DNA from 4 places in the Clostridium sp. 001 genome. Region 2 is predicted to be linked to each of the others. Evidence: riboswitches for the same ligand, from Rfam matches in the RefSeq annotation. Region 2 holds a riboswitch; each other region holds the start of a gene.
The links. Region 2 has a riboswitch for S-adenosylmethionine ahead of B5S50_RS02155 (APC family permease). Riboswitches for the same ligand answer to the same signal wherever they lie in the genome.
Positions count from the first base shown of each region.

Region 1: another riboswitch for S-adenosylmethionine. It lies ahead of metK (methionine adenosyltransferase); the one in region 2 lies ahead of B5S50_RS02155 (APC family permease).
Region 3: another riboswitch for S-adenosylmethionine. It lies ahead of B5S50_RS14405 (homocysteine S-methyltransferase family protein); the one in region 2 lies ahead of B5S50_RS02155 (APC family permease).
Region 4: another riboswitch for S-adenosylmethionine. It lies ahead of B5S50_RS13275 (methionine ABC transporter ATP-binding protein); the one in region 2 lies ahead of B5S50_RS02155 (APC family permease).

Region 1 covers NZ_CP020473.1:2,589,951-2,597,906, forward strand. The annotation lists gene spoIID (stage II sporulation protein D) at 1-142, shown strand, start outside; gene B5S50_RS12085 (M23 family metallopeptidase) at 294-1,010, shown strand; gene spoIIID (sporulation transcriptional regulator SpoIIID) at 1,231-1,485, shown strand; gene B5S50_RS12095 (rod shape-determining protein) at 1,583-2,614, shown strand; gene yyaC (spore protease YyaC) at 2,707-3,255, opposite strand; tRNA gene B5S50_RS12105 (tRNA-Thr) at 3,505-3,580, shown strand; tRNA gene B5S50_RS12110 (tRNA-Tyr) at 3,586-3,670, shown strand; tRNA gene B5S50_RS12115 (tRNA-Val) at 3,680-3,755, shown strand; tRNA gene B5S50_RS12120 (tRNA-Thr) at 3,777-3,852, shown strand; tRNA gene B5S50_RS12125 (tRNA-Tyr) at 3,858-3,942, shown strand; SAM riboswitch class I at 4,022-4,121, shown strand; gene metK (methionine adenosyltransferase) at 4,293-5,468, shown strand; gene B5S50_RS12135 (ATP-dependent RecD-like DNA helicase) at 5,599-7,836, shown strand; gene B5S50_RS12140 (hypothetical protein) at 7,820-7,956, shown strand, end outside.
Region 2 covers NZ_CP020473.1:497,018-504,973, forward strand. The annotation lists gene B5S50_RS02135 (NAD(P)-dependent oxidoreductase) at 1-309, opposite strand, end outside; gene B5S50_RS02140 (hydratase) at 787-3,081, opposite strand; gene B5S50_RS02145 (sugar-binding transcriptional regulator) at 3,427-4,410, shown strand; gene B5S50_RS02150 (NADH:flavin oxidoreductase) at 4,673-5,683, opposite strand; SAM riboswitch class I at 5,908-6,015, shown strand; gene B5S50_RS02155 (APC family permease) at 6,190-7,590, shown strand; gene B5S50_RS02160 (cyclase family protein) at 7,624-7,956, shown strand, end outside.
Region 3 covers NZ_CP020473.1:3,092,387-3,100,342, reverse strand. The annotation lists gene B5S50_RS14415 (ABC transporter substrate-binding protein) at 1-805, opposite strand, end outside; gene B5S50_RS14410 (hydrolase) at 1,194-1,880, opposite strand; gene B5S50_RS14405 (homocysteine S-methyltransferase family protein) at 1,974-4,373, opposite strand; SAM riboswitch class I at 4,768-4,875, opposite strand; SAM riboswitch class I at 5,162-5,270, shown strand; gene B5S50_RS14400 (O-acetylhomoserine aminocarboxypropyltransferase/cysteine synthase family protein) at 5,382-6,665, shown strand; gene B5S50_RS14395 (isocitrate/isopropylmalate dehydrogenase family protein) at 6,966-7,956, opposite strand, start outside.
Region 4 covers NZ_CP020473.1:2,830,824-2,838,779, forward strand. The annotation lists gene B5S50_RS13245 (DUF6385 domain-containing protein) at 1-33, shown strand, start outside; gene B5S50_RS13250 (glycosyltransferase family 2 protein) at 99-1,901, shown strand; gene B5S50_RS13255 (HAMP domain-containing sensor histidine kinase) at 1,932-2,834, opposite strand; gene B5S50_RS13260 (ABC transporter permease subunit) at 2,853-3,593, opposite strand; gene B5S50_RS13265 (ATP-binding cassette domain-containing protein) at 3,586-4,509, opposite strand; gene B5S50_RS13270 (response regulator transcription factor) at 4,596-5,291, opposite strand; SAM riboswitch class I at 5,406-5,506, shown strand; gene B5S50_RS13275 (methionine ABC transporter ATP-binding protein) at 5,586-6,542, shown strand; gene B5S50_RS13280 (methionine ABC transporter permease) at 6,545-7,201, shown strand; gene larA (nickel-dependent lactate racemase) at 7,268-7,956, shown strand, end outside.

The sequences.
Region 1 (7,956 bases), 2.1 Mb from region 2:
ATGCATTGGATATGGACATGGAGTTGGAATGAGCCAGTGGGGAGCTAATTATATGGGCAAAAATGGCCAAAACTACAAAAATATATTGTCTCATTATTATGAAGGAACTAGTCTAGAAAATGTAAACTTATTTAAAAAATAATAATTATATCAGCTAATTGTATGTTACTAGAATACATTAAATAAATATTAAGTAAAAAAGAGGAAAATTTCCTCTTTTTTTTGTAAAAAAATTTCATAAAATATGTATTTTTTTCTATTCTCTGGACAAACTACAAAAAGGAGGTGTTATTATGAACAAAAAATCTTTTAACAAAGCATTCAACTTTTTAAAAAAGGAGAGCTTTTATGTAATACTGTTTATATGTTTATGCATTGCAGTAACAGCGGCAGTAATAACAGCAAGAAATAATAAAAATCAAAGTGCACAGCTTCAAAAAAGTCAGGCTGTAGAGCAGAAAAAAATTAGGGAAACAGCAAAGGCAAATGAAAAGCCTTCTTCCAATTATAACAATGCTCTTCAAGTAAAAAAGGATAACAAGGTAAAATCCAATGTATCTAATAATGAAGCATCGAAGGGAGTATCTAACCCAGTAAGCACTTCCTTTCAAAAGCCAGTAGAGGGTAATATTGCAAGAGGTTATTCAGAAAATCCAGTATATTGGGATTCTACAGCAACTTATAGACCAAACTTAGGATATGATATACAAACTCCACTTGGCAAACCCGTGTTCGCAGCTATGGATGGAAAGGTAGAATCAGTAAATACAGCAACACAGGATGGAGTAGAAGTCATTATAGATCATCAAAATGGATTAAAAACAGTTTATTCTAACCTAGATCCAAGTGTGAAAGTTAGTGCAGGTCAAACTATAAAAAAAGGAGCAGTTATTGGAGTAGTTGGCAAAAGCACATTGAGATCAGCTTATGAAAAATACGGAGATCACTTACACTTTGCTGTTTTGAAAGGAAAAGAATTTGTTGACCCAGGTAAATATATAAAATACTAATATTTGGCCATTTCTTAGAATTTTATGGAGAAATGGCCCATACACAATGAATTTTAAAATATTAACCAGCATATTTATAAATATATAGGAACAAATAATTAGCAGAGATTATTTAGTTTAATGATAAATACGAGTAAATACGTTTATGGATATATAATGTAAAGTTTCATCATCAATTGTTGATTGTAAAACGGTAGCTGTAAAAAGGAGTTGAATAAAATTGAAAGATTATATTGAAGAAAGGGTTTTGGAAGTTGCCAAATATATAATAGGATCTAAAGCCACAATAAGGAAAACGGCTAAGGTTTTTGGAGTAAGTAAAAGTACTATACACAAGGATATGACAGAAAGATTACCTAAAATAAATCCTCAAATTGCTCAGGAAGCTAAGAGTATATTAGATTATAATAAGGCAGAGAGACATATAAGAGGTGGTAAGGCTACTAAAATGAAATATAAAGCTATTGAAGGCTAAAAACATTCCTATTATAATTAGAATATGATATGATAATAAAGGTAAATAAATTTACCTTTTAGTTTGAAAAGCAAAGGAGATTAGGAGTGAAAAGGGAATGTTTTTTAGTATAGGAACTGATATGGGAATAGATCTAGGTACAGCAACCGTACTTGTTTATATTAAAGGCAGAGGGGTAATTTTAAAGGAACCTTCAGTTGTTGCCATAGATAAGATAAAAAATAGAGTACTAGCTGTAGGAGAAGAAGCATGGCAGATGATAGGTAGAACGCCTGGTAATATCGTTGCCATTCGTCCATTAAAAGATGGAGTTATATCTGATTATGATGTAACGGAAAAAATGTTGAAGTATTTTATAAGCAAGGCTTGTGGTAAAAATAGAATATCTTCACCAAGAATAGTTGTTTGCGTTCCATGTGAAGCTACTGAAGTTGAAAAAAGAGCTGTAATTGATGCGGCTAAAAATGCAGGTGCAAAAAAGGTGTTTTTAATTGAAGAACCACTAGCAGCAGCTATAGGAGCTGGTATTGATATAACTAAGGCAAGTGGAAATATGGTAATAGATATAGGTGGAGGCACAACTGATGTAGCAGTAATTTCACTTGGAGGAATAGTTGTAAGGTCTTCCATCAAAGTTGCAGGTGATAAGTTCGATGAAGCCATAATGAAATATGTAAGAAAAGAACATAAATTGATGATTGGGGAAAGAACTTCAGAAGATTTAAAAATAAAAATAGGATCTGCTTTTGATAGAGATGAAGAAGTAAGTATGGAAATAAGAGGTCGTGATTTAATTACAGGGCTTCCTAAAAATATAACGGTATCTTCTGCGGAAATGAGAATAGCACTAAAAGAAACTGTAAATTCTATAGCAGATACAACTCGTGCAGTACTGGAAAAAACGCCGCCAGAATTATCAGCTGATATAGCTGATAAAGGTATTTTTATGACTGGTGGAGGTGCACTTTTAAATGGATTGAGTAATTTAATACAAAAAGTAACTAATGTACCCGTTTATGTTGCAGAAGAACCAGTATCATGTGTAGCACTAGGTACAGGCAAAGTACTTGAATATTTAGACAAAATGGAAGTAGTTTTTAGTGGTGATGATATAACATTAATAGATTAAAACAAAGAACAAAATCTAACTTATTTAGTATTATGTATTTTTTAATAAGTTAGATTTTAATTTTCTTATAGATACTAAAATGTTGGATATAGTTAAATATCGGTAAAAATATTGTTGTAATATAGATAATATGAATGAATTAATGAATAAAGTATTACTTCAGCCATACTTAAAACTAAATTAAGACGTATATTACTGCTGGTATTATTAAATAAATCTTCATTGCTATTTGAATCAACTATCCCTATTATTGAGGAATTTCCTACATCTGGGAGAGATTTTCCTACACCTTTGCCAGGATGAACGGGAAAGTCTCTTACTTGAATATCGCCTATAGTTTCTAGATCACCTAAACAAGCATCTATTCCTATAATGTTTTTATGCGGGTGAAGTAAATTTATTTTATTCAGTTTGCTTTCAATGTTTAAAGCATGTATAGGATCTGAAATTGTACCGTAGACAGGTAGAGGAAAATGCTTACATTTTAAAAGTGTACCTACTAGGGGACCCAGGCAATCCCCTATATATCTATCGGTACCAATACATACAATTATGGTATCGTTATTAATGTAATTTTTCAAAAAATAGGCAAGTTTATAATATGCTAAGGGATCTTTATAATTACTTTTTGCTTTATTCAATATATTCACCTTCTTTTATGTATGTACTTGCGAAGAACACTATATATAATTTATATGATGACTTTATATAAATTATTAAAGCTAAATTAAGTGAATATGATTTTGAAAGAAATATAGAGAAATATGGAGAAAGAGATATGTAATATTAAAATTTAATCATATATTAAATTTGATAATAAGTGAATAAAACTGTATACTAATTTACGTTGAGTGCGTTCTTGTTTTAAGGAACGTAGGATAATAAAATAAGCTGGCATGGCTCAGCAGGTAGAGCAACTGACTTGTAATCAGTAGGTCGTGGGTTCGATTCCTACTGCCAGCACCAAACATGGAGGAATTCCCGAGTGGCCAAAGGGGGCAGACTGTAAATCTGTTGTCAGTGACTTCGATGGTTCGAATCCATCTTCCTCCACCATAAATATAAGGGCGCATAGCTCAGCTGGGAGAGCATCTGCCTTACAAGCAGAGGGTCATAGGTTCGAGCCCTATTGTGCCCACCATTTAGAATAATAATAGAATAAGCTGGCATGGCTCAGCAGGTAGAGCAACTGACTTGTAATCAGTAGGTCGTGGGTTCAATTCCTACTGCCAGCACCAAATGCGGAGGAATTCCCGAGTGGCCAAAGGGGGCAGACTGTAAATCTGTTGTCAGTGACTTCGATGGTTCGAATCCATCTTCCTCCACCATAAATATAAAGGCACTTTTAGGTGTTTTTTGTTTTATAAAAATTATATAATCTTAACAGATGAAAAAATTATATTATAGCTCTTATCAAGAGAGGCGGAGGGAACAAGGCCCTATGAAACCCGGCAACCAGTGAAAATCACCAAGGTGCCAATTCCTGCAGGATTCTGCAAGATAAGAGAGTAGTTAAGTTATTTAACCTCTTCTTATCGAAGAGGTTTTTTTAATTGACGTGCCACTTTAGGTATTTCAGTTTATATTGTGAATATAGGATTTGAATTAGCATTTAATGCAATAGAATTAATTCACTTTATTGTAAGAAAAGTATGTTTTTACATGGGAGGTATAGAAAATGAGAAAACTATTTACATCTGAATCAGTTACAGAAGGCCATCCAGATAAGATGTGTGATCAGATTTCAGATGCTATCTTAGATGCCATATTGGAACAAGATCCTTATGGAAGGGTAGCGTGTGAAACTGCAACTACTACAGGTATGGTTTTAGTTATGGGTGAGATATCAACTAATTGTTATATTGACATTTCAAAAATAGTTAGAAATACTGTAAGAGAAATAGGATATACTAGAGCTAAATATGGATTTGATTGTGATACTTGTTCAGTAATAAGTTCAATTGATGAACAATCATCGGATATAGCTATGGGGGTTGATAAAGCCTTAGAGGCCAAGGAAGGTGAAATGGAGGCCATAGAAGCTATAGGCGCTGGAGATCAGGGTATGATGTTCGGATTTGCTACAAATGAAACTCCAGAATACATGCCTATGCCAATAAGTCTTGCTCACAAACTTGCAAAGAGATTAGCGCAGGTTAGAAAAGATAAAGTTTTAGATTATCTAAGACCAGATGGAAAAACTCAAGTTACTATAGAATATGAAGACAATAAACCAGTTAGAGTTGATACCATAGTAGTATCTACTCAACATGATGAAATGGTAACTAGAAAACAAATTGAAACAGACATAATAAACAATGTAATAAGACCTGTTGTACCACGAGAGTTTTTAGATTATAAAACCAAGTATTTCATAAATCCAACAGGAAGATTTGTTGTTGGAGGTCCCCAGGGAGATTCTGGACTTACAGGAAGGAAGATAATAGTAGATACTTATGGTGGCTATGGAAGACATGGCGGGGGTGCTTTTTCTGGTAAAGATCCAACCAAGGTTGATAGATCTGCTGCTTATGCTGCAAGATGGGTAGCAAAAAATTTAGTAGCTGCAGGTATTGCAGATAAGTTGGAAATACAACTTGCTTATGCTATTGGTGTAGCAAAGCCTGTATCTATAACTGTAGATACTTTTGGTACAGGAAATATACCGGAAGAAAAAATAGTAGATATAGTGAATAAGGTATTTGATTTGAGACCAGCTGCTATAATAAAAAATTTAAATCTTAGAAGACCTATATACAGGCAAGTTGCCGCTTATGGACATTTTGGAAGAACTGATATTAATGTACCTTGGGAAAGATTAGATAAGGTTGAAGAAATAAAAAAATATATGTAAATAATGAAAAGCTCTATATTGTAACATGATATAGAGCTTTTTTAGTATGTTGGATTAAGACAAAGTTTAATGTGGTATAATTATTTATAAATATATGATTTTGTTTGCAAATAGGGGTAGGAGAGATTCTATGCAAGAATTACAAGGAATTGTAGAAAGTATAATATTTCAAAATAAAGATAATGGGTATGTAGTTGCTAAAATAAGAGAAAATAAAGATGTAGTAACTATAGTAGGATGTATACCTAATATAATTGAAGGACAAAATTTGAAGGCTGTAGGGGAATGGGTTCTTCATCCTCAGTTTGGAAATCAATTTAAGGTTCAGGCTTCTGAAGAAATAATACCTAACACTACTATTGGCATAGAGAGATATTTGGCCTCTGGAATAATATCAGGAATAGGTCCAGTAACAGCAAAGAAAATAGTAGAGAAGTTTGGTGAAAATACCCTTCAAATATTGGATAATAACATAGGAAGATTAAAAGAAATAGAAGGTATAGGAGCAAAAAAAATAGCTTTAATAGAGGAATCTTATTCTAAACAAAATGAAGTGAGAAATATAATGATATTTTTGCAAACTTACGGAATAACTCCTAGCCAGTGTGTTAAAATACATAAAAAATTTGGAGCAGATTCTATAAGTATTGTGAAAGAAAATCCATACACCCTTACAGAAGAAATAAGTGGTATAGGTTTTAAAACGGCAGATAAGATAGCAAGAAGCCTTGGAATAGAAAATAATTCTCCATTTAGAATACAAAGTGGAATAAGATATTTGGTGAATAAGTTTTGCAGCTTGGGAAATACGTATATGCCTATAGATAACCTTATAAAAGAAGGTGTTGACATACTCCATATAACTCAAAAAGAACTGGAAGAAAACATATATGAAAGTTCTGTAAATGGAAAGATAAAATTGGAGAAGTGGGAAGATAAAGTATGTGTATTTTCTATGACCTACTATTATTGTGAATTGAGTGTAACTAGAAAAATATTGATGTTAGCTTTTACTAAATATAAGGATATAGATTTTAATATAGATAAAGAGATAGAAGATTTTGAGAAGGAAAATAATATGAACTTTGCTGTTTCTCAAAAAGAAGCTATTAGGGGAGCAGTTGAAAATGGAGTGGAGATAATAACAGGAGGTCCTGGAACAGGTAAAACTACAATAATTAATTGCATAATTAGATTATTTGAAAAATCAAAGCTTAAAGTTTTAATGGGTGCTCCTACGGGAAGGGCAGCAAAGAGAATGTCAGAATCTACAAAACGAGAATCAAAGACCATACATAGACTTCTTGAAATGGGAGTGGGAAGTGATGAAGAAGCTTTATTTTTTTCAAGAGGAGAGCAATCACCACTGCAATGCGATGTAGTTATTATAGATGAGGCTTCTATGATAGATATAGTGCTTATGAATAACTTATTGAAAGCTGTATCTATGGGAACTAGGTTAATAATAGTAGGGGACGCAGAGCAGCTTCCATCTGTAGGCCCTGGAAATGTGCTCAGAGACTTCATAGACAGTAAATGTATTAAAGTAGTTAGATTAAAAGAGATATTTAGGCAATCAAAAGAGAGTATGATTATAGTTAATGCGCATAAGATAAATTCTGGAGAGATGCCTATTTTAAACAAAAAGAATAAGGATTTTTATTTTATAAAATGTCAAGATCCTTCGGATATATTAGACACACTAGTAGGATTAATAGATAAAAGGTTACCAAGTTTTAATAGTAGTTGGAATAAAATAGAGGATATTCAAATACTATCTCCTATGAGAAAGGGAATTTTGGGAGTATCAAATTTAAATAAAAAACTTCAGCAAGTTCTAAATCCTAAAAGTCCCAATAAGAGAGAAAAAAAGTTTAGAGACATGACTTTTAGGGTAGGAGATAAAGTGATGCAGATTAAAAATAATTATACTTTAAAATGGGAAGATATTTCAGAAGAAAACAAGGAAAGTGGAATGGGTGTTTTTAATGGTGACTTTGGATATATAGAAGATATAGATGAAGAAAAAAATAGAGTGATAGTTGTGTTTGATGAAGAAAAAAGAGTTGTATATGATAGTATGTACTTAGATGAGTTGGATTTATCTTATGCAATAACCATACATAAAAGTCAAGGTAGTGAATTCCCGGTAATTATTATACCTATGTTTATGGGTCCGCCGCTGCTTATGAATAGAAATTTATTGTATACGGCTATAACTAGGGCAAAACAGATGGTAATACTTGTGGGGAGTTTAAAAGCCTTAAATTTTATGATAAATAATAATAAAAGCTTTGAAAGGTATTCGTTATTAAAATATAGAATAATGGATATAATGGAGAGTGAAACAAATGCTACTGTGGAATGAAGCATGTCTTATTAATGAGAGAAAAAAAATAAGTGAGAATATAGTAAAATGGAGCGGTACTAAAGATACTTTTTTAAATTGCATCTCGGTTCCTTATAATTCTACTGAAATTTTTCTGGA
Region 2 (7,956 bases):
ATCAGCTGACGTTATAAAATTAAGGTAAAAGTCCGATATATATTTTTCGATAAGTCCAAACTTTATAGAAGTTCCTTTTTTGTCAAGCACACAATGGCCTTCACAAAACTTTTCATGCGGACAAACTTGTGAACAAATAGCTGACATGGGGTTATTTTCAAAAAGAAGTTTCCCAGCTTCCTTTATTTTATTCTCTTTAAAAAATTTTATTACTTCATTTATAGGGGTATTTACAGGGCATCCTTTTTTACATTGAGGTACTTTGCATCCGAGACATCTATTAGCTTCACCAAAAACAACTTTATCCAATCCTTTTTCCTCCCTTGTGTAAATAAACTTTATAATGTTTTATTTACCATCTGTACTATTTTCATCAATATGATGTACTAATATTTATATTACATATATATAATCATATATAATGTAAATTCTCAATATTTATTATCTGTATCTATGTTAATTATCTTCTGTATCTCTTAATCCATCTTAAAAATGCTTAAGATTTCATAAGATTTATAATAATTATCATATACAACGAACGCTCCTGTTTTCTTCCTGACTTTTGTAAAATTGTTTAAAAATAATTAGTAACAGTACTTACGTAAAATAATTTAATCATAGAATAATAATTTGTTGTATTTTAAATAAAAAGCTGCATTAGCTTGAAGTTAATCCTCCATCTAATGCAGCTTTTCAATGATGTTCTAAATATTAACCATACATTTAGCATTCACAAACACTATTTCTGCTAAAATTTTTACTATTAATTAAATTTATTACACTAGATCATTTATCTGTTTTATTATAATTTATCAAACATCCGTCTAACAAGATATTTACTTCCTTCTCAGTAAGTTTGTCAATTTTTACACTGAACTTTTTGAGACTACCCTTTACTACATAAGCATCTATTTCAGCTGGTCTTTCAGTAACAGCCTTCCTTACATTAGGTATAAATATATAGTCATCACATTCAAACTGTGGTTCATCTTCCATAACAAAAGGAAGTACACCCCAATTAATCAAATTTGAACGATATCTTTTAGTAGCATATTCTCTTGCAATATTAGCATATCCACCTAAAACTTTTTGACAGCTGGCTGCCTGTTCTCTAGCAGAACCATCTCCAGGCTTTACCGCATATATCATGCTTCCTATACCTGTATTACTTGTATTTATGCTGCCAAACTCTTCTTTTACTACATTGAATACTTTTTCTAGATCCCTATTTGCATCAAAAGGAGATTTTCCTACAAGTCTATCTTTTTCCGATTTTTGAATTTGTTTTGATCTTCCAACATATTCAGGATCTTTACGTGACAGCGTAAACTCTGAAAGCTTTAATGGATTAGATCTATAAGAAGATGCATCTCCTGAAGGTATAAGTTCATCTGTTGTAGTTACAGGATCTTTAATTAAAGAACATACTTTTAATATTAAATTGTCTGCAAGCTCAGGCATATCCGGCCAGTTCTTTATATTAGGTCCAAATCTCAATTCTTCATCACTATTTCCTTTGTCAAAGGCACTATAAACACGGTTATCATAAATTGTCTTGTTAAAATAATATTTAGGTATATTGTAGTTTACATCTAAATCTGTAGCTGCTGTAACAAATCCTTTGTTAGCAGCTGTTGCTGCTATTGAACGTGCATCCATAAGTGCTACATAAGAAAGCTGATCATCATTAGGTTTTGAACCTTCACGATTAGGGAAGTTTCTAGTTGTATGCCTTATGCTGAGTGAATTGTTTGCAGGCGTATCTCCTCCTCCAAAACATGGTCCACAGAAAGCTGTCTTGACTATTGCTCCTGTCTGCATCAGTTCTCCAGCAATTCCATTTTGAGCTAAGCTGTAATAAACAGGCTGACTGGAAGGATAGACATTTAACGTAAATTCATCATTTCCAATAGATTTTCCTTTTAATATACTGGAAGCCTCACAAATATTTTCATAGTTACCTCCAGCACATCCAGCTATGCATCCTTGTTCTACATATAATCTATTATCTCTAATCTTATCTTTTAAGGAGAAGTTAAGATTTTTGTTAGACATTCTCTTTTGTGCATCTCTTTCTACTTTATCCAATATATCATAAAGGTTTGTGTTAAGTTCTTCAATAGTATATACATTACTTGGGTGAAAAGGCATTGCTATCATAGATTTTATTTTTGACAGATCCACATATACAATTCCATCATAATATGCAACACTCCCAGGATTTAATTCTTTATAGTCATCTTTTCTTCCATGTAATTCAAGATAGTCACAAACTTTGCTGTCAGTCTTCCATATGGAAGTCAAGCATGTAGTTTCAGTGGTCATTACATCAATGCCAGTTCTGTATTCTACAGATAAGTTTTCTATTCCAGGTCCAACAAATTCCATTACCTTGTTTTTAACAAAGCCATTTTTAAACACTTCACCAATTATAGCTAAGGCAACATCCTGCGGTCCTATGCCCTTTTGTGGTTTTCCAGTTAAATAAATTCCTATAACCCCAGGGTAAGATATATCATATGTCTGTGATAGCAGCTGTTTAACAAGTTCTCCGCCACCTTCACCTATTGCCATTGTACCAAGTGCTCCGTAACGGGTATGACTGTCTGATCCTAAAATCATCTTTCCACAGCCTGCCATCATTTCACGCATATACTGATGGATAACTGCTAAATGAGGTGGAACATATATTCCTCCATACTTCTTTGCTGCAGACAATCCAAATAAATGGTCATCCTCATTAATTGTTCCACCAACAGCACAAAGACTATTGTGGCAATTAGTAAGCACATAGGGTATTGGGAATTTTGTTAGTCCGCTGGCACGAGCTGTCTGTATAATTCCTACAAAAGTAATATCATGAGAAGCAAGAGCATCAAATTTAATGTTTAAGTTTTCACTATCTTTTGATTTATTATGATTCTGCAAAATAGAATAAGCTATAGTTTGTTTTTTAGCTTCTTCCTTGTCAATATGCTCTTTTCCTAATTTTGCCTTAAGTTCTTCATTAGATTCTTTATTATCAAAGTATAATTCGTCTCCATGTAATAAATATGCACCTTCACCATGTAATTTAATCATAACTTCCTCCTTACTAGCTTATGGATATCCTAATTTTCTAATCATCGTAAATATGATTTAATGATAGCAAATTCATTTTTCAAAGTCAACATTAGTTAATATTTTGCACAAATGTTTTTAAATTATCTTATAAAATAAATGCTATATAAGATTTATCGTTACATTTTTAAATTTATGTATCATTAGTATTTGCATAAAACTGTAAATTACTGCTTATTATATTGAAAAAACAAATGAGTTACATTATAATTATTTTGTATAATTGGGTTATTAGCTTCCTTCAATGCTATTTCTAAATCACTTTAAATTAGTACGTTAAATATAAAATTATTTGAGAGGGTAGACATGATAGATGAATTTGAAAAAATAAATGAAACTGAAAGATTAAATTTTCTTGCTGAAATATCTGATATGTATTATGAATTAAATATGACTCAAAGTGAAATAGCAGCCAAGTTATCTACTACTAGATTTAAAGTTTCTAAACTGCTTCAAGAGGCGCGTGACAAACATGTAGTGGAAATTACTATAAGCAAACCTCACAGTAGAGTTCCTAAATTAGAAAATGTTTTAAAAGAAAACTTTGACTTAAAAGATGCACTGGTACTGGACAATAAGGTGTTTGCTTATGAAGAAACTTTAAATACACTGGGAAAATTGGGTGCTCAATATGTAGACAATTTAATTAGTGAAAATTCTATTATAGGTGTACTTTGGGGAAAAACTCTTTTAAATTTAATAAAAAATCTAAAGCCAAAAAAGAAACTTCCTATAACTGCTGTCCAGATAGTGGGGGCGGCGGCTAAGGATGTAACTATTGTGGATTCTCAGGAACTTATGAGAAATTTAGCAAATACATATGGAGGTAAATGCAAATACTTGTATGCACCTCTTTATATAGATAATGATTATGCTAGAAAGGCACTTATGCGGGAACCTGTATTAAGTGATACTCTATTTCTTGCAAATAAATCGGACATAATTCTCACAGGAATAGGTACAACAGATGCCATGTTCTCTTCCTCACTTTGGGCAAATTATTTGGAAAGAGTCAAACAATACAGTTTAGATGATCTTAAAGCTGTAGGATGTATTTATGGCCGTGTTTACAATGAGCTAGGGGAAGAAATTGATATTGATATAAATCAAAAAGTGATAGGTATAGATACTTCATCTATTCGCCGGGTAAACCATGTAATAGGTATTGCTGCAGGGAAATTTAAAGCCAAGGCAATCTTAGGAGCCCTGCGTGGGAAGTATATAAACACACTTATTACCGATGACGCCACTGCCTCAAAAATACTTTCTCTAGCAAAAATACAATTTTAGAATAATAAAAACAGGAGTTAAAATATTGCGAAGCAAAGCTTTTGAAAATAACAAAGTTTAAAGAACAAAGAACAGATAAAGGTGATTTTCCTCGTACCTCAGCAAATCTACAATTTTAATATTTTCTGACGTTAGGAAGAAAATTATCCTTATTTGATATTTAAACTTTGTTATTTGTTCTTTAAAAAAATTGCTTCGCAAAGTTCTTATATTAAGTTAATTTCTTATGTGCAAAAGTTGAGTCACTTATATATAAAACATACTAGCATTTACTATGTTCAAAACTTTCAACGGCTCTTTTGGCCCAACTAGAATCTTTATACATAGCTCTTCCTACACCTATGAGATCAGCTTTTACATCTACAAGCAGTTCCTCTGCAGCTTCAGCTTTTGTAATGCCTCCAGTTAATATAACAGGGATTGATACAAACTGTTTCAAGCTTCCACTGAGTTCTGAGAAATATCCTTGAGAGTTATTTCCCGGTACAGTAAATCTGCAAAATCCTCCTGAAATATCTAAAACATCCAGACCCGCTTTTTCAAATTCACAAACTGCAGCTTTACTATCTTCAAGTGTAGTTCCACCTTCCATGTAATCAGAAGCTCCCAATCTCATAAAAATTGGAAATTCATTTCCTACAGCTTCACGTACAGCCTTTATAACTTGAAGATGAATTTTAATTCTATTCTTTACATCATCTCCACCATATTCATCAGTTCTCTTGTTTGTAAGGGGAGAATAGAATTGATTTAAGAGATATCCATGGGCAGAGTGAATTTCTACTCCATCAAAACCCGCCGCCTTTACACGCACAGCAGCATCCTTAAAGCTTTTAACTATATCTTGAATTTCATCATAAGTAAGCTCTCTTGGAATACCCGATTTCATAAAAGGATTTTCCACAGCTGAAGGTGCAACTAAAACACTTCCTGTAACTGCCACCGTGGTTGCACTCCCAGCATGATTAAGCTGCATAACTGCCTTGCAACCGTTTTTATGAATAGTATCAGCTACTTTTCTTAAACCTTCTATTGTACTGTCATCTGCAACAGAAAGCTGATTTTTACTAGCTTTTCCTTCTTGTTCAATAAAGCTGTGTTCAACTATAATGAGTGATAAATATCCTCCTCTAGATATTTCATCATAATGTTCTAAGAGCTTACTACTTACTTTTCCATCATCTTCAGATTTCTCTGTAGCCATAGGCGGCATAATTAATCTATTTTTTAAAACTAATTTACCACTGTTTAGTGGCTCAAGTAAATGTGTCATAATTTCCCTCCTGCATCTAAATTTAACTTAAATTTTATCATAGCAGACATTAAAAAACAAGTAGTGCTTTCTTGTGACAAATTTAGCATTTAAATTGTATATTTATAAAGAAATTTAGGAACTTATTTATAGTTCAATTATATAAATTACAACTTTAATCTTTCAAAAAAAGTTATTGACAACAGGACAATCTTGGTAGTATACTACTAACTAAATTAAATAAAATCTTATCAAGAGAGGTTGAGGGACTGGCCCTATGAAACCCAACAACCAGCATTTTCATTTAAATGTATTGGTGTTAATTCCTGCAGATTATTTCTGATAGATGAGATAATTGATTTTTAATATCATGATATTAAAAGGTCATTTTTCTTATCTTATAGAAAAATGACCTTATTTTTCTATAAGATAAACCATTCGATTTGCGCAAATCAAATATTCCGATAAGATTTCCATTTAATTAATAAAAATATAAGTAAAAACCTATTCGCTAAGGAGTGAACAATATGAGCAAAGAAAACTCTAAAGGCATTAATGCCCTTAAAAAAAATCAACTTAATTTTGTAGAAGTTATTGCACTTTCAGTTGCAATAATAGCACCTACTTTTGCTATGTCAATGAATGTAGGACTTATGGCATCAACAGTATCTTACTCTGTAAGTGCAGTATTTGTTATATCAACTATACTAATGGGCTTTGTAGCCGTATCTTTTATAAAATTCAATGAATATTTTCCATCTGCAGGTTCGGTTTATACATTTACAGAAAGATCTTTGGGTAAAAAAGCTGCTTCAATATCAGGATGGGCTCTTCTTCTTACCTATATAGGATTTTCTGCTGGATGTTCTTCTGCTTTTGGATCTCTTTTTTCTAGCTTTATTAAAGAATTAACTGGAATAAGCATATCCTGGATTATATTTGCACTAATTTGTGAGGTATTTATATGGTTTGTATCTTATAGTGATGTAAAATTAAGTACAAACATTATGCTTGTCATAGAAGCTGTATCAATCCTCCTCGTAATATTGCTTTCAGTGGTCATTCTTGTAAAAGTTGGTTCAACAAAAGGATTAAGTTTAGTTCCTTTTAAAGGAAATGGAAATAAATTTTCAAATTATGGTGCTGGAATCGTATATGCAATACTATGCTTTGGCGGTTTTGAGGGGGCATCAAGTCTTGGTGAAGAAAGTAAAAATCCTAAGAAATCAATACCTCTTGCAATTGCAAGTACAGTTGTTGTAACCGGACTTATATTCGTATTCGTAAGTTATGCTGAGGTTATAGGATTTGGAGTATCGCCTTCAGGAATAGGTGCTCTAACAAAGTCACCATCTACTATAGTAGACCTTTCTAAAAATTATATAGGAAGTGTATTTACTATATTAATTACGCTGGCTATCAGCATTTCCGCTTTTTCAACTGCTTTAGGATCTATGACTGCAGGTTCAAGGCTTTTATATTCAATGAGTAAAGATGGTAATGTTCCACAAATTTTTTCTGGCGTACACTCTAAACACCATACTCCTTATGTAGCTTTAAACATCATACTTGCAATAATAATAGTTCCAGTTTTAGCACTTTTTAGGCATGATGGAGTAGAAGTATTTGGATATATAGGAACAATAGGTGCACTTGCATTACTTATTGCTTACTTCATAACAAGCTTGGGTTCACTTATATACTTTGGAAAGAAAAAAATATGGACATGGCAGCTTATTATACCAGTTGTAGCTCTACTTGTTTTAGCATTTACCTTTTATTCAAATATTTATCCTATACCAGCCTTTCCTAATAATATATTTCCTTATATAGTTTTGGCATGGATAATAGTAGGTTTTAGTATTACCTCTATTTATAAAAAAAGATCAGTTTTACCTGCAGCTTCTAAAGAGAAGGTTGCTAATTAATATACTATTTAATTTGGAAGGAGATTATATATTATGACTAATAGTTTATGGAATACTTTAGGTGATTTAAAAAAACACCAATGGGTAGATCTTACCCATGAATTTGGACCGGACACCCCAAGATTTGCAAGCTTTAATCCTGCAAAATTTGAGACTATTTTCACTCACAAAGATGGGTTCTTTGTAAAACAATATACATTTGCAGGACAATACGGAACTCATCTTGATCCTCCAATACATTTTGCAGAAGGCGGAAGATACATTGATGAATTAGAACTTCAAGAACTTGTTTTACCTCTTGTAGTTATAGATCTTTCAGAAAAAGTAAAAGAAAATAATGATTACGTACTTACAGTAGATGATATT
Region 3 (7,956 bases), 2.0 Mb from region 2:
CAAACCATTTAGTAGAGATTTTAGACATTGTTCCATCTTTTTTTAACTCATCTAATGCTTTTTGTACTGATGTTTCAAGTTCCTTGTCTCCCTTTTTAAATCCTATTCCCATAGGCTCATTGGTAAGTTTTTCATTAAGTACTGTATATTTTCCTTTCTTGTCAGGGCTAGATATATAATATTTTCCAACTGGTTCATCTACTATAACAGCATCAATTCTTCCTATTAATAAATCCTGAAGTTCTTCTGTAGTCTTATCATATTTTTTAACTTCTTTTATGCCTTGTAACGTTTGAACAACTTTTTCACTAGTTGTACCAAGTCCTACTCCTACTTTCTTTCCAGCTAAATCTTTTGAAGTCTTAATTGCTTCATTTCCAGTTTTAGTAACTATAATTTGTGCATTTTGTATATAAGGCTCTGAAAAATCTATTTGCTTTTTTCTCTTTTCGTCAATACTAAGTCCTGATATTATAACATCAAATTTTCCAGAGTTAAGTGCTAAAATTATTCCATTAAATTCAGTACATACAAATTGAGTCTTTACTCCCAGCTTTTTGCCTATGGCATTTGCCATATCTATATCAAAACCTTTAAGTACGTTTTGGTTATCTCTAAATTCCATTGGTGGAAAAGAATCTTCAAGACCTACCTTTAGAACTCCTGCTTTTTTTACCCTCTCTAAAGCATTCTGTCCTTTTTGTCCATCTCCACTATTACTGTTACTGCTCCCGCATCCTGCAAATAAAGCAGCTGCAAAAACAATTGTCAACATTACAATTATTGTCTTTTTTAACTTCTTCATTTTTTTTCCCCTTTTCTATAATTATTATTTTTAACTCCTTAGGTTAAATATATAAATAATTATACATTTATTTTTATATTTATTCAATACCTTTTTTGCTTTTTCATAGTATTTTATTGTATTCTTATATATTTTTAAACTGCAAAAGTTAAGCTAATTAAAAATAAGAGGGCTGACATACTAGTTAACTAGTGAAGCAGCCCCTGTTTATCCGATGACTACCTGCTCTAATACTCCCACTTCTCCAAGTTGGAGTAAAGAGCAGCTACGTCCCTGGATAACGATTTTTCCTAAAGGATAACGCCTTCTAAGTGCTGAAGCACTAAGAATCCTGTTAATAAGCATTAGGTGGAGTCAAAACTCCATCTGATGCCAAGAACTCTGTTTATTACATATTCCTGTACTTTTCCATAGTTCCCTTAAACAATTCTGCCGTAGAAGGAGGACTATAGGAAATAGCATTTGCACCTGCTTCTATAGTTTCCTCTATACTTTCCTTAGTCCTTCCCCCTGTAGCTATAATAGGAATGTCCTTATATTTTTCTCTTATTTTTCTCACAAGAGAAGCACTATTCTTACCTGCAGATACATTTAATATGGAAGTTCCCGATTCCATTCTCTTTTGAATATCATCTCTTTCAGATACTACTGTAACTATAATAGGAATGTCGATAGCCTCTCTAACAGCTCTTACAATTTCATTAGGTGTAGGACTATTTAAGACTACCCCCATAGCTCCAGTAAATTCAGCATTTAATGCTAAGTTTACAACTCTTTTTCCTGTAGTAAGTCCACCCCCTACACCGCAAAATATAGGTACATCAGAAGCTGTAACTAATGACTCTGTTATAACTGATTGGGGTGTAAAAGGATAAACTGCTAAAATAGCATCTGCATCTATATTTTTTATAACTGCTATATCCGTAGTAAATGCAAAAGATTTTATCCTCTTTCCAAAAACTATTATGCCGCTGGCCTCTCTTATTACACCAGGAAAATTTATCATATGTCCTCTAAGTACTCCTCTTATTTCTGGTACATACTTAACATCTTTTTTATTAATCTTCTCACCCATTTTTATATCTCCCAAAACCTATTTTTATATTATCTCTCTTACATATTATTGTATATTAAACACATCAAATATTCCATAAAAATTATTTTTATTCTAAACTGAAAATAATTCTTCTGCTATCTTTACAGTTTCTCTAGCATCTTTAGCATAATAATCTGCACCTATCATATCTGCATAATTTTGATTTAATACTGCTCCACCTACTACAACTTTACATTGAAGCCCCTTATCTCTTATAGCATCTATAGTCTTTTTCATATTGCTTACGGTAGTTGTCATAAGTGCACTGAGCCCTACTAACTTTACATTATTTTTTATTATAGCATTTACTACTTCGCTAATATCTACATCTCTTCCCAAATCTATAACTTCAAATCCATAGTTCTCCAAAAGTACTTTAACTATATTTTTTCCTATATCATGTATATCTCCTTTAACAGTAGCAAGTACTATTTTTCCCCTAGATATCTTATTTTCGCCATTTTTAAGCATATCTTTCTTTATTATTTCAAAAGATTGCTTTACAGTTTCAGCTGATTGTATTAACTGTGGTAAAAATATATCCTTGTTCTCATATTGTATGCCCACCTCATCTAGCGCCGGGATTATATGGGAATTTACTATATCTACTGACTTCTTACTTTTCAAGAGCTTACAAGTTAGCTCTACTGCTTCCTCTTCCATTCCATCAATAATCGCCTGTTTTAGATTTTTATCATTTTCACCTGAATTAGGAATATCACTTCCCCATTTTGCTTTTTCGCCTTCAGATTTACTGCTATATTTTTTTACGTATTCCTTCCCTTCTTTATCTATGTTTGTCAATACCTCAAAAGCTGAAATAATATCTTTCACACCTTTATCCGCTGTATTTATTATTGGCAAGTCAAGTCCTGCCTGAAGGGCAAGTGCAAGAAAAGTTCTATTTAATATACATCTTCTAGGTAGTCCATAGGATATATTGCTTACTCCAAGGGTAGTTTTTACTCCAAATTGTTCCTTTAAAATCTTTATAGCCTTTATTGTTTCAAGAACTTCTTTTTGCTGGGCAGATGCAGTTAACGTAAGACAATCAACTATTATGTCCTTTCTCTTGATGCCATAGTTTTCAGCAGTTTTGATTATCTTCTCTGCAATCTTTACCCTCCCCTCTGCGGTATCAGGTATTCCATTTTCATCTATAGTAAGTGCTATAACACAGCCTCCATACTTCTTTACTATTGGAAATACTTCTTCCATACACTTTTTTCTACCATTTACTGAATTTATTATAGGTTTACCGTTATAAACCCTAACTCCAGCCTCTAAAACTTTAGGATTTGGACTATCTATATCTATAGGCAATTGTACTACTTTTTGTATTGCCTTTACTGCTTCTTTCATAGTTTCAACTTCATCAATCTCAGGAAGTCCTACATTGAGTCCAAGTATATGCGCCCCTTCTTCTTTTTGCTGCACTGCTTCTTTCTGTATAAAATTTACCTTTCTTTCTTTAAGCTCTTTCTTATAAATATCTCTACCTGTAGGATTAATTCTCTCTCCTATAAATTTTATCCTATTACCTAAAAACACAGTATTCCTAGCTGAACACACTGCGGTATAATTTTTTTCTTTTATCTCTAAAGGTACTGTATTTTTCAAACTTTCTACCATAGTTTTTATAAATTCAGGACTTGTTCCGCAGCATCCTCCAAAAAACCTAACTCCTTTTTTTGCCATAATCACTACGTTTTCTGCAAACTCATCTGAAGTTATATCATAAATCGTATTTTCACCATCATACTTTGGGAGTCCTGCATTAGGCTGAACTATAACGGGTATAGAAGAATACTTTAAGATTTCATCTACAATATCTTGCAATTCTTCCGGTCCCAAGGAACAATTCACTCCAAGGGCGTCCACCCCCAACGATTCAAGCACAAATACCATAGTTTTCGGATCTGTTCCCATTAGAGTTCTTCCATCCTGCTGGAAAGTCATTGTACAAAATATTGGAAGAGAACTATTTTCTTTTGCTGCAAGAATAGCTGCCTTTGCTTCGTACAAATCAGACATAGTTTCTATTAGGATTATGTCTGCTCCCGCTTTTTCCCCTATAATAACCTGACTTTTAAACAATTCATATGCAGATTCAAAACTTAAACTCCCTGTAGGCTCCATAACCTGTCCTGTAGGTCCTATATCAAGTGCTACTAATTTATCCTTTGCCTCTTCCTTTACAATTTTTACTCCAGCTGTAATTACATCTTTTATTGTATAATCAGAAGAACTATACTTAAGTTCATTGGCACCAAAAGTATTTGTTATTATGATATCTGATCCTGCATTTAAGTATTCCCTATGTACTTTTCTTATGATCTCTGAATTTGTGATATTTAATGTTTCTGGAAGTTCACCTACTTTAAGCCCTGCTCTTTGAAGCATGGTTCCCATAGCTCCATCAAAAAAAACAAATTTGTCGTTAAACTTATTTAATAAATCTTTAAATAACATTCGCTGCACTCCTTTTTCAAATACAAGTTTCATGTTCAAATTATTTAATCCATTACTTCTTGTATAAAATTTTAAACTTTAAACAAATTTTCTACAATACATCAAATTATTTAATATTTTATGATTGTATAAATATACATTAATATTATTTAAAATTAATATTTATTTACTCAACTTTTTTAATTAATAGTTAAGAATGAAGAATTAATAGTTAATGTGGATTTTTTGCGACAGCTAAAAATCATCCTTCACTATTAATTTTTCATTATTAATTCTTAACTTGTAAAAAATTGCTTTGCAATTTTTTTAAACTGCGAAATACATTTTTATTAAATTATACAAAAAAGCTGCCCTTCAATCAGAAAAGCAACTTTAAATTTGACAAAATCAACTTTCCTTATCTTTCAGAATTTGTTTTATTCTGCAGGAATTAGCACCGATGCACTTTAGTGCCGGTTGTTGGGTTTCACTGGGCCAGTCCCTCCACCTCTCGTGATAAAAGTGCTTTAATATTAATACTTTAACTATCAATTGTCAATACTATTTACATGACTATTTTACTATAATTCGTAATATCAATGAATCTTACTTAGTGGGAAAAGCAGATATTCCAAATCTTTGATTTAATGATAGTCACTCTCTCTTTAAAACTTTATTTCTCCCACTTTGATAGAAGTGGGAGTATTACAGTAGGTAGCTATCAGATAAAATTTTCTAAATATTTTTTTATTTTTCTATTGACAAACCTTATCTATGTCTGGTATGATTTTCTCAATCGAATACGGAACTTCTTATCCAGAGTGGCAGAGGGACTGGCCCTATGATGCCCAGCAACCTGAATGATCATTTTCATTCAACGGTGCTAATTCCAGCAGGTGTAAACCTGAAAGATGAGAAGCATGAAGATAGAATCTTCTTGTAACTTATCTTACAAGAAGATTTTTTTATTCTGCCAGGTTATAGAAGTTTCGTCCAAAATATTAAAAAAAGTATTAGGAGGAATAACCAATGAGTGAAGAAAGAAAGTTATCATTTGAAACATTACAAGTACATGCAGGCCAGGTGCCTGACCCAACTACAGGTGCAAGAGCAGTTCCAATCTACCAGACTACATCCTTTGTATTTAAAGATGCCGATGAAGCAGCAGACTTTTTCCAGCTTAAAAAACCTGGAAATGTTTATGCCAGAATAATGAACCCTACAGAAGATGTATTTGAGCAAAGGGTAGCAGCCCTTGAAGGCGGCAGTGCAGGTCTTGCTACATCTTCCGGACTTGCAGCAATACTTTACGCTGTATTAAATGTGGCAAGTGCAGGTGACAATATAGTTGCAGCTAGCACACTTTATGGTGGAACTTATGAATTGTTTTCAGTAACTTTAAAGAAATTAGGAATTGATGTAACATTTGTAGATCCTGATGATCCTGAAAATATCAGAAAAGCTATTACAGATAAAACTAAAGCAGTTTATGCAGAAACAATAGGTAACCCTAGAATAAATGTTTTGGATATAGAAGCTGTGGCAAACATAGCCCATGAAAACAAAATTCCTCTTATTATAGATAATACTTTTGGAACTCCATATCTAGTAAGACCTATAGAATATGGTGCAGACGTAGTTGTTCATTCTGCAACTAAATTTATAGGTGGTCATGGAACTACTTTAGGCGGAATTATAGTAGATGGTGGAAAATTTGACTGGGCAGCAAGCGGAAAATTTCCTGACTTTACAACACCTGATGAAAGCTATAATGGACTTGTATATGCAGACCTTGGGCCTACAGCTTTTGCTACAAAAGCCAGAGTACAACTTTTAAGAAACACAGGAGCAACATTAAGTCCACAAAGTGCTTTTTATTTCTTACTTGGACTTGAATCACTTTCTCTTAGAGTAGAGAGACATGTAGAAAATACACGAAAAGTAGTTGAATTTTTAAGCAAACATCCAAAAGTTGCATGGGTAAACTATCCTGAGCTTGATGGAAGTCCATATAAAGAATTAGCTAGGAAATACCTTCCAAAAGGAGCAGGTTCAATATTTACCTTTGGAATAAAGGGTGGATCTGAAGCAGGAAAGGAATTTATAAACAGCGTTAAATTGTTCTCCCTACTTGCAAATGTAGCAGATGCAAAATCATTAGTAATTCATCCTGCAAGTACAACTCATGCAGAGTTAAATGAAGAACAACAAAAAGCTGCTGGAGTTACTCCAGATCTTATAAGGCTTTCAATAGGTGTAGAAAACATTGATGATATTATATACGATTTAGATCAGGCTCTTGCAAAAGCTTGATAAATAAGAGGCTGACATACTAATTAATTAGCATATCAGCCCCATATTTGCTATTGTCATCATCTTATAATTAAGTACTAAAGTTTTGCACATATAAAACTTTCACTTAATATAAAAAAATTAGGAAGGAAAGCTTTTGAAAATAACAAAGTTCAAATAGCAAAGAACAAATAAAGATGATTTTCCTCGTACCTCAGGAAATATATAATTTTAATATTTTCTGACGTTAGGAAGAAAATTATCCTTATTTGACATTTTAACTTTGTACTTTGTTCTCTAAAAGAATCGAATTAAGTATACTTAATTACAATTTTCAATTTTCTCTATAATAGCTTCAGTAAATCCGCTTGTAGTGGTATTCCCTCCTAAATCCTCTGTTAAATATTTACCTTCTCTAAGTACAGCTTCTACAGCTAGCTCTATTTTATTTGCCGCTTCTGTTTCACCTAAATAGTTAAGCATCATAACTCCTGAAAGTATTATAGCTGTTGGATTTGCTTTGTTCTGTCCTGCAATATCTGGAGCCGAGCCATGGGCAGCTTCAAACACTGCTGCATCTTCTCCTATATTGGCTCCTGGCACTAATCCAAGCCCACCTATAAGGCCTGATGCCATATCTGATAAAATATCTCCATACAAATTAGGCATAACAAGTACATCATAGTTCTCTGGATTAAGTACAAGTTTCATACTCATAGCATCTACTATTACACTTTCAAATTCAATGTTTTTATATTTTTCTGCTACTTTTTCAGCTGTTCTTAAAAAAAGCCCATCTGAAAGTTTCATTATATTAGCCTTGTGAACTGCGGTAACTTTCTTTCTTCCATTTTTAATTGCATACTGAAAAGCTGCCTCTACTATCCTTTCACTTGCTTTTTTAGATATTATTTTAACGCTTTCCGCTATTTCATCGTTTATCATATGTTCAATCCCTGCATACAGATCTTCTGTATTTTCTCTAAATATTACAAGATCCACATTATCGTATCTACATTTTACTCCAGCATAAGTTTTTATAGGTCTTATATTTGCATATAGATTTAAATTTTTTCTAAGAGTTACATTTACACTTTTAAATCCTTTTCCCACAGGGGTCGTAACTGGTGCTTTAAGTGCTACTTTATTTTTCCTTATACTTTCTATAATATTATCCGGTATTGGTGTTCCATATTTATCTAGAACTGAGGCTCCCGCCTCAAATATTTCCCAGTCAATATCTGCCCCACTCTTATCTATAACTTTTTTTGCAGCTTCACAGATTTCTGGTCCTATACCATCACCTTTAATA
Region 4 (7,956 bases), 2.3 Mb from region 2:
AATCTTGAAGCTTATTTTAATGGAAGAGTTTAGTTATATTGGTGCTGCCTTTTAGGCAGCACCATATTAATAGAACTCTAAAAAGGAGGTTTATAGATGTGCCCATAAGTTTGTGCATGATAGTTAAAAATGAAGAAGATGTCCTTGGAAGATGTCTTGGGAGTGTAAAACACTTTGTAGATGAGATTATAATTGTGGATACGGGATCTACTGATTCTACTGTAGAAGTTGCTAAAAAATATGGCGCAAAGATTTTTTATTATAAATGGGATAACAGCTTTTCTAATGCAAGAAATTGTGCATTGGAGAAGGCTGAGAAAGATTGGATTCTTATAATGGATGCAGATGATGAATTTGAAAAAGAGGATACAAATAAGCTTCTTAAATTAACTAACGATAAAAATAGCAAAACTAATGTATATTTTATGCAAACTTTAAGCTATTCAGGAGATAATATAAGCAGCGGTGATGTTACCCTTAATTTGAATGTAAGACTTGTGAAAAATAGAAAAGGGTACAAGTTTGTAGGTGACATACATGAACAGCTTATACCTCCACCAGAGCACATTATTAGTAAGGATGATATAAAAATTGAAAATATAAGATTTTATCATTATGGATATTTAAATGAAATTGTGAAATCCAAAGATAAAAGGCAGAGAAATATGGCTATAATTCAAAAGGAGCTGGATAAGCATCCTCACAATGGATTTATGTTATTTAATATGGGAAATGAGTACTATGCTAAAGAAGATTATAAAAAGGCATTGAAATACTATATGAAAAGCTATGAACAGTTTAATCCAATGGAAGGCTTTAGTTCTAAACTCATATTGAGGATTGTTTCCTGTAATCAAATACTTGAAAATTTTGCAGAAGAATATAAGTTTGTTGATCAAGGGTTAAAATATTATCCTAATTTTACAGACTTAGAATTTATAAGAGGCAATACTTTTATTAGTAAAAAAAAGTATCTTAAGGCCATAAGTTCACTAAAAAAATGTATTAAGATGGGGGAACCTCCTATTCAGATAAATGAATTAGTTGGAGTGGGCTCCTATAGAAGCTATATGGTTTTGTGCAGCATATATTTATATCTAGGAGATAATGACTCGTCCCTTTATTATTGTGATAAGATATTAAAGATGAAACCAGGATATGTGAAGGCTATTTATAAATTCTGTGAAATAATGGCGGCTAAAAAGGCTTCTGTAAATGAAATGAAATCTAGGTTTGACGGTTATGTTGATAAAAGTTCGGATCCAAATATATATTTAGTTTTATCAGATGTATTTTATGGTCAAAATAAGTTTGATATTGCATATGAATATGCAGATAGAGCTGATAGAATATGTAAAGATGAAATTAACAGGTCTAAAATATATTACTATAAGGGAGTTTGTTTGTTTTATCAGAAAAAATTTAAGGACGCTTATGGCTTTCTAAAAAAGATAAGTTCAGAGGAATTTATAGATAAGGCTTTTTATTATACTATACTTTGCAATACCTTTGATGACACCGTATCCACTAAAGACGTATTGACAGATGAGCCTAAGGATATACCTGACAATAAAAAGTATATGATATATATGAAGTTTAAGGATTTATTGGAAGGAAGAGAGTGTACAGACCTCTCAGAAGATACTGAGGATTCAAAGGATTTCTGTGAACTTATATTTAATCTGCTTGCCATTTTGTTAAAAATAAATTGTTTTGATGAATTTGAAAAGGGTCTTCAACTTTTAAACTTAATTGAGAATCAGGATGTTTTATTATATCTGGGAAAACTTTATTATAAAAATGGATATCCAAAACTAGCTTATAAGGAGCTTGTACGATCTATAAAAATATACGATAAGACTGATGTAGAAGCTCTTGAAATGATGAAAAAATGCTTATAAGGGGGCGAGCCCCCTTATATCAAATTTAAATTAAGAAATTTTCCACTTTATAATTATACTTAGTTTGTTGTCTTTAAAATTAGCAGTAATGCTATGTCCCATTTGTTCAACCAAGGCTTTTGTTATGGCAAGACCCAATCCAGTGTTTTTGCCTGTTCTCGTTCGATCTCCTGTAAAAAATCTTTCAAATAGGTGATCTATATCATCTGGATTTAAGTTATTAGCATTATTTGTAAATGAAGTTACAATGTAATTTTCATCCTTTTTTAGAGATACGGAAATAAACTTATCACCGTGTTTTAAAGCATTTTGAATGAGATTTGAAAATACACGTCTTATTGCATTTTCATCCCCTATAATTTCAGGTACACTTTCATCAATTTCAATTAAAGGTTCAATTTCTTTATTTGTAAAATCGTTGTAAAAAGATGCTATTAGTTCACAGAGTATATTTGAAAGTGAGATAGACTCTAATTCAAAAGCATATTCATTAGCTTCAAGTCTTGATAGGTCAAAAAAACCTGCTATAAGCATTTTTAAAGATTTTGCACGGTTTAGTATGATGTCTATATATTCATTTTTTTCATCCTTTGATAGGTCATCACTTTTTATAAGTTGAATATATCCTATAATGGAGGTAAGAGGAGTACGCAGGTCATGGGAAATATTTGCTATAGCCTGCCTGAGCTCCATGTCCATATGTTTGTACTTTACTTCTGTCTGCTGTTTTTTGTCTATATTTTTATTTATTTCCCGGGCTAAATTTTGAAGACTGCGGTTTTGAAAGGACAATGTCACTTTTTGGTTTGTATCTATGTCGTTTATTTTCTTCAGGCTGCCAGTTATATGTTTGATCTCACTTTTTGTAAGAAAAAGCAGGGTGATACTTATACCTGCTAAAATTCCTAATAAAATTATAATAAACAAGTACATATGTATCACCCTTTCAAGTTATTTGATTTCCATTTTTTTAAATATTATAATACCTATTATAGTAAAAATAATAGTATATGCAAATCCCAGTCCTGCAGAGTGGAGCATTTGCAGTGAAGTTAAGTTTGGATTTTTTATTGGAGTTAGTACACTTATGTTAGTAGTAATTAAAAGGTTGTAAATTCCATAAAATTTATTGGATACAAGTGCACAAAGTAATTTTATAAAATTGCCCATTAAAGCAAATATAGCTGCATAAGTATAGGCAAATGCATATTGATTTTTTAAAATAAAGCTGAGGAATACACCAAAACTAATTGCAGCTATATAAAGCGGTATGGCGCATAAAATCCTTAATGATAAGTTTATTAAAATTACAGGGCTTAAATTTCCGGGTTTAAGAAATAAAAAGGTGCTTCCTACAAAAAAAATTAATACCAATGTGCAGGTTATAAAAGATATAATTATAGGAATAATTACTTTTGAAATATATAGTTTTTCTCTTGATAAGCCTGAAACCATTACATTTCTTAAGGTTTTATCCTTTAACTCTTCTGTGACATCAATATACATCATAACTAGAAAAGCTACTGCAGGAAGACAGCTCATGGCCATATACATAGATTCCAAAGCTGTGACCTTAGGACCTGTAAATAGTGCATTTGCGCTCACTGATAGTAAAACTAAGACTAATAGAGTAACTTTATAAGAAAGTCTATTTAAACCTTTGTAAAGTTCAGCTTTTATATAATTAAGCATTGATGCCACCTCCAATTAAATCCATGAAGTAATTTTCTAAATTTGCAGATGTCTTACTTATGGAATATACTTTAATGCCATTTTTTATAAAAGCTTCACTTACCATTTCAGGCTTATCCAGGTATTTAAAAATCTTAATTTCGTTCTCAGGAAGCACTTGATAGGAAGTACAGTTTAAATTCTTTTCAAGTATAAGAGAAGCATGAGCTGCATCGTCTACTTTTACCGACAAATATTCCCTGCATTTTTCCTCTAAGTCCTTTGCGGAAATTTGTTCTATGAGTTTCCCATTATCTATAAAGCCATAAGTGGTGGCAAGCTGAGAAAGTTCCCCTAAAATGTGGCTCGAAATTAATATAGTTGTACTTTTTTCTCTATTTAATTTTTTTAATATATCTCTAAACATCACTATACCAACAGGATCAAGACCATTTATAGGTTCGTCTAAAATTAAAAAATCTGGACTTGCAATTAAAGCTAGGGCCAGGCCAAGACGCTGCTTCATGCCAAGAGAATAATGTTTGAATTTTTTATTACCTGTATCCGAAAGACCTACTGTATTAAGTACTTTATCCACACAGTCTTTTTCAGGAATTCCTTTTTGAATTCTATAGTATTCAAGATTTTTTTTGCCTGAGAGATAAGGAAAAAAGCTGGGTGTTTCTATTATGCATCCTGTTCTCATTCGCTCTTTGTTTAATTCGTCTTTGCTTGTTTTTGAAAATAATTCTATATCACCGTTATCTTGCAAAGAAAGACCTGTTATTATTCTCATAAGGGTTGTCTTGCCAGCGCCATTTTTGCCTACAAGACCGTATATGTCACCTTTACTTATCTTAATATTTACATTATCAAGTGCCTTGTGATTTTTGTATTTTTTAGTAAGATTTTTTGTATGAAGTACTAAATCATTCATGATATCAACCTCCATTTTCTTGTTGATTTTATATTAGAACAAAATCAGCAAGATACATTAAAGAAAAACTTAAGAAATCATTAAGTTTAATCTTTCATCTTAAAACCTATTCCCCAAACGGTATGTATGTATTCTGTGTCCGGGTCAATTTTAGCTATTTTAGAGCGAAGGTTGCTCATATGCACATTTATGGTGTTATCATCGCTTATAAATTTATCTTTCCATACATGTTCAAATAAATTAGCTTTTGTAAATACTTTTTTGGGGTAAGACATTAGAAGTTCTAGTATACAAAACTCCCTTATAGTTAATATTACTTCCTGAGAACTTATAAAAACTTTGTGATTTTCCCGATCTAAGGTCATATTTTTATAGGTTAATATGTTTTGTTTTTCATTTGAGTTTGAAAATATCATATATCTTCTAAGTTGTGCACAAACTCTTGCCAGTACTTCTTCTACATCGAAAGGTTTTGATATGAAATCATCTGCTCCTAGTTTTAAAACTTGAATTTTTGTTTCTTGAGCTGTTTTTGCAGATATTACAATGACAGGCATAGTTTTAATCTTTCGTATTTTTTCTATAAGCTTTTCTCCTGTAATACCAGGGAGCATCAAGTCAAGTAAAATTAGCTGAAAGTCATATTTTTCAATGCACATTTCAGCTTCAGTACCTGAAAAAGCCCCGCGGACATTGTAATTATTTTTTTCTAGTATCCTGCATAATAACTTATTTATATCTGTATCATCTTCTACTATTAAAATGTTTATATTTTTGTTCATAGGTATTCCTCCAGAGTTTTTGAGTTAAGACAATTATAACATTTTTAGATAGGGTGTATTGACATAATAAATGGTCACGTCTATAATTAAAAGCATAATTAAATATAAATCTTGAACTTATCAAGAGTGATTGAGGGAACGGGCCCTATGAAATCCAGCAACCAGTACAGTGTATAATGGTGCTAAATCCTGCAGCGATAGCTGAAAGATGAGAGAAATTTTAAGTTAACTAAGTCTGAGATTTTTCTCAGGCTTTTATTTTTTCTTAAAATTGATATGGGAGGGTAAAGAATATTGATAGATATTAATAATGTAGGCAAAAGTTTTAACAATAAAAGTGTGCTGAAAAGTATAAATCTTCATATACAAGAAGGTGAAATATTTGGAATAGTTGGCCACAGTGGTGCTGGAAAATCTACACTTTTAAGGTGCTTGAATGGTCTTGAAAGCTATGACACAGGAAGCATAAAGGTAATGGGTAAAGAAGTAAAAGACTTAAAAGGTAAAGAAATAAGGACTTTTAGAAAAAACTTGGGAATGATATTTCAAAATTTTAATTTATTAAACAGAAAAAATGTATATGATAATATATCACTTCCACTTGAAGTCTGGGGATTAGAAAAAAGTAAAATAAAAACTAGGGTAAAGGAATTATTAAATTTAGTAGGCCTTAGTGATAAAGCAAAGAGCATGCCGTCTGAATTAAGTGGTGGACAAAAGCAAAGAGTAGCTATTGCAAGAGCTTTGGCGCTAAATCCAAGTATACTACTTTGTGACGAAGCCACATCTGCACTTGACCCAAATACTACTAAGTCAATACTTGAGCTTTTGAGAAAAATAAACAATGAATTTAAAATAACCATAGTAGTTGTAACCCATCAAATGGAAGTTATAAAAGAAATATGTAGTAAAATCGCTATTATAGATGAAGGTGAAATCAAAACTTCTGGAAATGTAGAAGAAATATTTTTAAAACCAGGAAAAAATCTAAAGAAGCTGCTTGGAAATGATAGTTTACTTCCAGATGAAGGTATAAACATAAGAATATTCTTTCCTAAGGAAATAAGCCAGGACAATTTAATAACCTCTATGGCTATAGATTTGAATATAAAGTTTTCTATAGTATGGGGAAAACTTGAAAGATTCCGCAGTGATGTTTTAGGAAGTCTGGTTATAAATGTAAATGATAAAGACAAGGAAAGTATATGTAATTATCTTTCTTCAAAAAATGTTAACTGGGAGGTAGAGTAAACATGGGATTTAGTGAAACATTTCAGGAAATACTACTTCCTGCTATTGGACAAACATTTTATATGGTTATAGTTTCTACAATACTTGCAGTAATTATAGGATTTATACCTGCTATTTTGCTAGTTGTAACTGAACCTGGTGGATTAAAGCCTAATAAAGTAGTCTACAAGGTATTGGATGTAATAGTAAATTTATTGAGATCATTTCCTTTTATAATACTTATGATAGCAATTTTTCCTTTTACAAAGCTTATTGTTGGAAAAACCATAGGTACAACAGCAGCAATAGTTCCTATTACAATAGCAGCAGCACCTTTTGCATCGAGGGTAATTGAATCTTCACTTAAAGAAATAGATCCGGGAATAATAGAAGCTGCAAAATCGTTTGGTGCAAGTAATATGCAGATAATATTTAAAGTTATGATTAAAGAGGCACTGCCATCTATAGTGCTTGGTATAACACTCACTGTAATAAGTGTAGTTGGATGTTCAGCTATGGCAGGTACAGTAGGCGGAGGTGGACTTGGAGATGTGGCAGTAAAGTATGGATATTATAGATTTCAAACTGACATAATGGTATACACTGTAATAATACTCATAATTTTTGTCCAGGTACTTCAAACTATAGGAAATCTTATATATAAAAAGCTAAACAAATAATTATTTGTTTGGTAAAGTAATTATTGTAGAGTCACTTTAAAAATATATTTATGGGAGGAAATTAGAATGGCTAAAATAGAATTACCATACCATAAAAAAATAATAGAAGCTGAAATAGATGACAACAACTTACTTGGGGTACTTGAATCAAAAGCAAACCAATATAAAGCAGAGCTTGGTCAATTGGAAATAGTGGAAAAAGCCCTTGATAATCCTATAAGCTCACCAAGACTTGAACAATTGGCTGAGAATAAAAAAAATATAGTTATAATAAGCAGCGATCATACAAGACCTGTTCCTAGTAAAATTATTATGCCTGCACTTTTGAGAAGAATAAGGAGTACAAATTCTGATGCTAATATTACTATATTAATAGCTACAGGTCTTCATAGAGCTACTACTAGGCGGGAACTCATAGATAAATATGGAGAAGATATAGTAAAAAATGAAAAGATAGTAGTACATGATGCGCAGAATGAAGACAATCTGGTAAAAATCGGTACATTACCATCTGGTGGTGAACTTATAGTAAATAAACTTGCAGTTGAAGCAGATCTTCTAATTGCAGAGGGGTTTATAGAATCACATTGTTTTGCTGGCTTTTCAGGAGGTAGAAAAAGTGTACTGCCTGGAATAGCCTCTGCCAAGACCATCCTGGCAAATCACTGTGCTGAATTTGTAGCACATCCTTCTGCAAGAGTTGGAAATTTAAAGGGTAATCCTGTTCATAAGGACATGCTATATGCAGCTAAAAA